DNA from 2 places in the Pontibacter korlensis genome. Region 2 is predicted to be linked to the other one. Evidence: riboswitches for the same ligand, from Rfam matches in the RefSeq annotation. Region 2 holds a riboswitch; the other holds the start of a gene.

What was found. A riboswitch is a leader RNA that binds a small molecule or an ion and turns the genes downstream of it on or off. The one in region 2 is predicted to bind S-adenosylmethionine.
Region 1: linked by a shared signal. The riboswitch ahead of PKOR_RS14030 (ATP-grasp domain-containing protein) and the one ahead of PKOR_RS12940 (phosphoadenylyl-sulfate reductase) in region 2 are both predicted to bind S-adenosylmethionine.

Annotation. Positions count from the first base shown of each region.
Region 1 is NZ_CP009621.1:3,276,533-3,280,806, reverse strand. Features, by position in the region: gene PKOR_RS14040 (amidoligase family protein) at 1-97, shown strand, start outside; gene PKOR_RS14035 (gamma-glutamyl-gamma-aminobutyrate hydrolase family protein) at 82-1,008, shown strand; SAM riboswitch class I at 1,150-1,252, shown strand; gene PKOR_RS14030 (ATP-grasp domain-containing protein) at 1,596-2,579, shown strand; gene PKOR_RS14025 (LLM class flavin-dependent oxidoreductase) at 2,582-3,601, shown strand; partial or broken gene PKOR_RS14020 (glycoside hydrolase family 172 protein) at 3,791-4,274, opposite strand, start outside.
Region 2 is NZ_CP009621.1:3,004,204-3,008,477, reverse strand. Features, by position in the region: gene PKOR_RS12950 (ThuA domain-containing protein) at 1-517, opposite strand, end outside; gene PKOR_RS12945 (hypothetical protein) at 869-1,588, shown strand; SAM riboswitch class I at 1,748-1,849, shown strand; gene PKOR_RS12940 (phosphoadenylyl-sulfate reductase) at 2,171-2,890, shown strand; gene cysD (sulfate adenylyltransferase subunit CysD) at 2,947-3,855, shown strand; gene PKOR_RS12930 (sulfate adenylyltransferase subunit 1) at 3,857-4,274, shown strand, end outside.

The sequences.
Region 1 (4,274 bases), 270 kb from region 2:
CCAACTTTGCCAGGAGTACATCGCCTTGAAAGAAGACACCCTTGTCGGATTCGAGAGCAGATGGATTAAAAGAACAGAACAATGGCTAACCTACTAAAGCAAAAGTATAAGATAGACCGCAACAGACCTACCATCGGTATAACGGGACCTGACAAGGGAGGAGGCGCTGCCTGGTTCTTCACCGCCCTGTCGGTATTGCTTGCTGGTGGATGGCCTGTTCGTATCACTCCTTCCAGACCTCGTACTGCAGACGGCCTGCAGGCCCTGATTATAGGCGGCGGTGCCGATGTGGATCCCAGCACTTATGAGCAGGAACATGTGATAGATGATTACCTGCAACAAACGCTAAGGCAGCCCAACAAAAACATTTTCCGACGCGTGGGCCGATTCGTCCGGTGGGTGTGGTATCCGGCAGTCTTTTTTGTGCGCAAGCTCATGAGCCGGAAGCTGTCTTTTGGCCTGGACCGTGAACGTGACCACCTGGAGTTTCAGCTGCTGGACCAGGCCACAAAAAAAGGACTTCCGGTTATGGGCATTTGCCGCGGAGCCCAACTAATGAACGTATACTTCCGGGGAACGCTTTACCGAAGTATAAACTCATTTTACATGGAGGAACCTAATCCTGCGAGTGTGTTTCCTGTGAAGAAAGTGCACATAAAGCCGGGAAGTAAGTTGGAGCGCGTATTAGGAACACAACAATTAGAGGTAAATGCGCTGCATAACCAGGCTGTGAAAGAGCCTGGTCAAGCAATCGACATAGTTGCCCGTGAACCAAACCAGGTAGTGCAAGGCATAGAACATACCGTGCAGGATTTCATGATTGGCGTGCAATGGCACCCTGAATACCTGCCACAGAGCAAATTACACCGCAGGCTGTTCAAAGCACTGGTGCAACAGGCCAAAGGAGTTAACCAGCAGATAGAAGAACAGGATATGCAGGCAGCCCTGGCCGAACCAAGAGCCGAAGCCTTGAAAGAAATAGAAGAGGCATCAATAAAGCAGGAGTAAAAGCCATAATTACTTTTTCATTTAGAGTGAATTTTGGCTTAACAAGATTGATGTAGCTACATTTTTTTTCCTCACATTTGGAAATAAAAAATTCTGCTTGCAACTTTGCAACCGTAAAGTCATAATACCTACACCGTATTTGATTTATAAAGAAGAAGGGAGAGAACAGGCTCTAAGAACTTCTAGCAACCAGTTACTAAACCAGGTGCTAATTCCTGCCTAAAAAATTTAGGGGATATAAATTGGTTAACATGAAAATCTCAGCTTACAACCTTACGGGTAACTTACAAAACCGAATTACATCACTTTCTTTCGGTTCATCTTCTATCTATTCTCATACTTGTTGTTGCTGTTGTTGCTAGCCCGGCTGCAAGAGCTGTTGTCGCAATAATTCTATTTAGGCCATAACACCTCTTACACGTAGCCCCAAGGGATAGCTTTGTCTTTTTTGCACTTGCTGCAGAAAGATCCTAACAATGCTACACCCTGAGCCCCAAGCATTTTAGTAGCCTGTTTCCTGCCAGGTTGATGCTGCAGGAAGTCCTTAAGAACCCTTATAAACTCATTTATACTTTAAACTCAGACTTATGTCGACTAATCAATCAGAAAGACCAATAGCTATATTTCATGAGCACCAGGAGTGGTTCCGCCCTTTGTTTAACGAGCTTGATGCTCGTGGCATCGCTTTTGAGCGCCTGAATGCAGCAGAACATACTTATGACCTTGCTTCTCCGGAGCAGAACTACAGCCTGTTCTTCAACCGCATGAGCCCTTCTGCTTACCTGCGCAACAACGAGCAAGGCATTTTCTATACTTTAAACCTGCTGGCACACCTGGAGGCAAAAGGTGTAACCGTCATTAATGGTTACAAAGCATTCCAGTACGAAACTTCGAAAGCACTGCAAATGTCACTGCTGGAGAAACTGGGTCTGCCTTACCCGAAAGCCCGCGTAATCAACCATGCTTCGCAGGCTGTAAAGGCTGCTGAAGGACTTCGCTTCCCTATCGTGGTAAAAGCCAACATTGGTGGTAGCGGTGCAGGTATTACTCGTTTCGACTCTCAGGAGGAGTTAGCACTGGCTGTAACCTCTGGTCAAATAGCCTTAGGTATAGACCACACTGCCCTGGTACAGGAGTTTATTCCTGCTCGTGGTGGCCACATTAACCGTGTGGAGACTCTGGGAGGCAAGTTTCTGTATGCCATCAAGGTTTATACTTCCGGCGAAAGCTTTAACCTCTGCCCTGCCGACATCTGCCAGACTACCGGTGGTAAAGAACTGGTACGGAACGCATGTGCTATCGATGCTCCTAAGAACGGCATGAAAGTAGAAGCCTTTACACCTGAGCAGGAAGTAATTGACGCTATTGAGCGCATTGTGCAGGAAGCTGGCATCGACGTTGGAGGCATTGAGTATACTGTAGATGACCGTGACGGCCAGATCTACTACTACGATGTGAATGCCCTTTCTAACTTCGTGGCTGATGCTGTTAATGTGATCGGCTTTAACCCCCACGCTAAACTTGTTGACTTCCTTGCAGAGAAAGCTCAGCTAAAGAAGGAGGAGGTATAAGCATGGAGTACGGATATTGGTTACCGGTATTTGGCGGCTGGCTTCGAAACGTAGAAGACGAAAGTATGTCGTCGGACTGGAATTATGTAAAAAAGCTGGCGCAGCGAAGCGAAGACTGGGGCTACAGCATTTCCCTGATTGCTGAGCTGTTCCTGAATGATATTAAAGGCGAACAGGCACCATCTCTGGAAGCTTGGTCAACGGCAGCGGCACTAGCGGCAGTAACAGAGAAACTGGAGCTAATGGTAGCCGTACGACCTACCTTTCATAACCCGGCTATACTTGCCAAGCAGGCAGCTAACATAGCACAGATCGGTGGCGACAGGCTGTCCCTGAACGTAGTGTCTTCCTGGTGGAAGGATGAGGCCACCAAGTATGGACTACACTTTGAAGAGCACGATGACCGCTACGCCCGCACAAAAGAGTGGCTGAACGTGGTCACAGGTGTTTGGGAGCAGGATCACTTCTCCTACGAAGGCAAGTACTACAAAGTAGATGACAACGTACTACAGCCAAAGCCGAAGAAAAAGCCCTTCATTTATGCAGGTGGTGAATCAGAGGCTGCTAAGACGCTCATCAGCAAGCAGTGCGATGGCTACGTCATGCACGGCGATTCGCCTGAGCTCATCGGTAAGCGTATCGACGACATGAAGCGCCGTCGCGAAGCATGGGGACTGCCTCCAATGAAGTTCGGAGTTGCTGCTTACAGCATTATCCGTAATTCTGAGCAGGAGGTAAAGCAGGAAATAGACCGCATCACTAATGTGAAAGAGTCTAATGCTGGTTTTAAAAATATGCAGCAGTGGATTTCGGGTACGCAGTTAGAGCGACAGCTTACCCTGCAGGATTATTCTGTATCAAACCGTGGCTTGCGCTCAGGACTTTTGGGTACACCTGCCCAGGTACAGGACCGTATTGCAGAGTTTGAGGCTGTAGGAGTAGACTTTTTCCTGCTGCAGTGCAGCCCTCAGTTAGAAGAAATGGAGCGCTTCTCTGAGACAATCATAAATGTTGTAGCTTAAGACTAACCTTGCTGGAGCAGGGACCAGCTTACTGCTTTCCTGCTCTCAGTACACATATTGGCTCACCTTAAACAAACATAAACTAAGCCTAACCTTCCCTGCCGCTCTTGTAGCGGCAGGGATTTTTTTATTAGTATAGGCTAACCGCTTCGGATCTTCCAGCCCCACAACAATGGCCGTTTTTGCTTTTTACATAAGTTTCAGATCAATGTAGTCGATCATCATTTTCTCCCCGAAGCCCTCTGCCGGAATCCACTTAAACTCCATTACCTGTTTTCCTGGCTTCAGCTCAAAGGTGCCAAGGTCAACTACCTCTGCTTTACCTGGGGCTACTTCAGACTTAAAGTTGAGTTCTTTCTTTACCTGCTGCCCATTTAGCGCCACTCCAAACTTACCTCCTTCAGGAGACTTTACCACCTGCGCTTTTACGCTGTAGGTACCTGGTTTATCAACTTTGAACGTAGTGGTTAGCTTGTTTTCTTTTTTAGGATCTCCGTGCCATAAAAGTATTTTATGGCCGCTTACTCGGTCAAATATCCTTTCATCCGCAAACACATCTGTTGTGGCCCATCCACCTGAGTTATCTTCGATCTGCATGCTCTCCCCTTCTATAACGCCAGGTTTGCGGTAAACCTGGTAAGGAATTTCAAAACCATACAGCTCAGCTACAGGT
Region 2 (4,274 bases):
ACCACTCGTCAGTTCTCTTCCACTCCTCTGGCAGGTGTGCAGTAGCCTCATGATTTTTATCCACTACATGCAGTACAGCCTCCTGCGTCTCAGGGTGGCTGCTAAAGTAGCCGCCAACCAATCTGCCGTACCATCCCCACTCGTACTCAGTGTCTGTGGCAGAGTGGATACCCACAAAACCACCACCGGCCTGAATGTAGCGCTCAAAGTCAGCTTCCTGGTAGTGATTAAGCACATCTGCGGTAGTGTTAAGAAACACTACCGCAGAGTACTGCTTAAGAGAGTCTTCATGGAACATGTTGGCATTGGTAGTGGTGTCTACCTGAAAGCCATTTTCTAGACCTAATTTTATAAGGGCGGCATTTCCTGCTGCAATAGAGTTGTGATGGAACCCGCTGGTCTTGCTAAACACAAGCACCTTCGGATCACCGGAACGCTTATCACTACAGGAAAAGACAGCAAAGAGGCACACCGCAAACAGGTAAAATGCCTTCTTTATTGGGACTTTTGCTATCATTTAGAATTTAAGGGTGTTTGTTGGTGAAATTTTTTCGTTTCAAAATGGCTATTAGGTACAGCCACGCTTCAGTCTTGTGAGGCAGCTAGCAAGGTGTCAGTTCAGCCGCTAACGTCACCTGGAAACTGCTTCTTCTACTTCCTCAGGAAAAAGCTATGCGTGGAATGCATTTCATAGTTGTGGTTTTGCAAACATAGTCTTGCAGAATAAATGTCTCTACAGGTAAAAATACTACTATTCACTTAAAACCCACCATTACAGGTACTAATTTTTGAGCACTTACTTTCCTCAACCCTCACCCTCTTTTTTTTCGTTTAATATCACAAGTATAAACACTAAAGTTGAAGGCCTATGAACACCCTACCTATCAACTGGCTCACTGAGGGACTTTTAGACTTTGAGTACAAAAAATACATGCTGCTGGCATACTTGCAGGCCGCCAAAAATGAGTTTGGAGAGCAGCGCCTGTACCCTATTTTCTCAGACCTAATCATGCACTACCGGAACCTGTTACAGGTAAAAGAGCATAAGCGCCTGGTATATGAGCAGTTTCCGCAACGTATTAGCCGCGCCGACTTCGAAAAGCTGGAGCTAGTGTATGAGAAAATTGTGGAGGACGACGAGACAATGGCGCAAATTGAAGAGATCATACAGTATGCCACGCCACGCTTTAGCCAAACACTGGAGGAGGGGAAAGAACTCTATGACTTTGTGGAGCGACACCTGGAGTTCAGCCCCGTGGGCATTACTCCTATCTACCATAACGAAGGCTACCTCTTCCTGGAGAATTTCCCTGGCAAAGAGACACAGGTGTACGTGTATCATATTACTGTTTTTGAAAACACTTATGAAAAGTACAGGGGCATTAATACGAAGCACCTGCAGACTGTGCGCCGTGGGCTGGCTCTTACCCATGAGCACTTAAAGGCACAGCTTATACGGGAGAACCAGAAGTTACCTAACCCCGCCACCTTTGTGGCTGTGGCCAAAATACCGGTACCAGTTGAGCAGTCGCTGCTGCCAATTGCCAAGCGTTCGCTTGTAAAATATGTAACTCAACTTGCTGCTTAGAGTATAATCAAAAGCAATACAGGCCTAAGGTAAGAGCTGCTACGCTCTTGCCTGCCTAATTTTAGCGGCTGTTTCACAATATTTTACATAAAAGGTTACACATCTCAGAAAAAGCCCTAATTTTGCATTAGTATCACCAATGGACGTTACGTCTGTAAAAATTTATAAAGAAGAGGCGAGAGACTAGGCTCTGAGACCCTCTGGCAACCTCCAAAATGGTAAGGTGCCAATTCCTAGCCCGGCAGCCGGGGCATATAAATTGATAAAGCAATGCAAACCTACAACATTACATCAGCTACACGTATGGCAAGCAGTGGTACAGCCACCGCATCAGTTGCCTTTGTCCCAACATCTGCTCTTCTGCAGCAGAATTGCTGTTGCTGTTGTTGTATGTGCTAAGCGTGCACTTCTCACCTATACCATTCCAGTTTTACGACGTCTTTTTTAGCCGCTTTCTTCTTTTTACTTTACCGGATATAAGCAGGCACACTTCATGCTCCTTGAGCTTAGTGGCATAGTTATGGCTCTAAACTGGAAACCCTAGTTACAAACTTAGTTTTCAAAGAGATTAATATATATTCCATGGATCTATCACAAGAATTGCTGGCTAAACTAGATAGTTTACGTGCCGCTCTTTCTGGCCTTACGGCTGAGGAAGGACTGCGCCGGCTGGCTCAGGAATTTAATGGCAGCATAGCCTTTTCCTCCAGCCTTGGCATAGAAGATCAGCTCATCACACATTATATATTTGAAAATAACCTGCCAATTAGGGTGTTTACACTTGATACAGGTCGCCTCTTTAACGAGAGTTATACACTGTTGCACAAGACGAACAACCACTATGGCAAAAAGATAGAAGTATACTTCCCGAAGCACGAGGCTGTAGAGCAGCTGGTGAACGAGAAAGGTCCGATGAGCTTTTATAACTCTATCGATGATCGCAAGCAGTGCTGCTACATACGTAAGGTGGAGCCGCTAAACCGTGCCCTGGAAGGTGTACAGATTTGGGTAACAGGTATCCGTGCCGAGCAGTCTGGTGCACGCCAGGACCTACAGTTACTGGAATGGGACGAAGGCCACCAGCTCATCAAGTATAACCCGCTGCTTGATTTTACTTTGGATGAGGTACGTGCTGCTGTTAAAGCACTGCACATCCCTTACAACCCGCTGCACGACAAAGGATTTGTAAGTATAGGTTGCGCACCTTGTACACGTGCCATTTTGGAAGGAGAAGACTTCCGTGCCGGCCGTTGGTGGTGGGAAGACAACTCGAAAAAAGAGTGCGGCTTGCACGCAAGATAAGTTAAAGATTTCAAGAGTTAAGAGTGGTACATACAACCGCTTGTTAATCATAAAATATGGACAAGAGATATCTGGATTACCTCGACCAGCTGGAGGCAGAAGCCATCCACATTATGCGTGAGGTAGCGGGGCAGTTCGAAAAGCCAGCCCTGCTTTTTTCGGGCGGTAAAGATTCAATTACACTGGTACGACTGGCTGAGAAGGCATTTAGACCAGGTAAATTCCCATTCCCGCTGGTACACATCGACACTGGCCACAACTTCCCTGAGGCCATTCGTTACCGCGATGAGCTAGCCGAGCGCCTTGGTGAAAAGCTGATCGTTCGCAATGTAGAGGATACGATCAAGCGCAAGAACCTATCAGAGCCAACAGGCCGTTATGCCAGCCGCAATGCGCTGCAGACACACACCCTGCTGGAGACTATAGAGGAATTCGGTTTTGATGCCTGCATTGGTGGAGCACGTCGCGATGAGGAGAAAGCCCGTGCCAAAGAGCGTATTTTCTCTGTACGAGACGAATTTGGTCAGTGGGACCCGAAGCGCCAGCGTCCAGAGCTTTGGAACATCTACAACGGCCGCATCAACAAAGGCGAAAACGTGCGTGTGTTCCCCATCTCTAACTGGACAGAGCTTGATGTATGGAACTACATTAAGCGCGAAGGTATCGCATTACCACATATCTACTACACCCACGAGCGCGAGTGCCTGGTGCGTGATGGAAAACTGATGGCATGGTCTGACTTCATTTACCAGGAGCCGGACGATGTGGTGGTGAAGAAGCAGGTACGTTTCCGTACTGTAGGCGATATGACCTGTACAGCAGCTGTGGAGTCGGTAGCATATGATATCGACGCCGTAATTGCCGAGATTCTGGAGTCAAAGATTAGTGAGCGTGGAGCTACCCGCATCGACGACAAGTTGTCGGAAACAGCGATGGAAGACCGTAAGAAAGGAGGATACTTTTAAGATGGACATACTACGATTTATAACTGCCGGCAACGTAGACGACGGCAAGAGCACATTAATCGGTCGCCTGCTCTACGACACAAAGCAGATATTTGCAGACCAACTGGAAGCTATCGAAAGCTCTGGCCGCCTGAACGAGGATGGACAGATAGACCTTTCTTTGCTGACAGATGGCCTAAAGGCAGAGCGTGAGCAAGGCATCACTATCGACGTGGCTTATAAGTATTTCTCTACAGAGAAGCGCAAATTCATTATTGCTGATGCGCCAGGCCACATTCAGTATACTAGAAACATGGTTACGGGTGCGTCTAACTCAAACCTGTCCATCATTCTGGTAGATGCACGCAAAGGAGTTCAAGAGCAGACACGCCGTCACTCTATTATCTCTACGCTGCTGGGTATCCCGCACCTGGTAATCT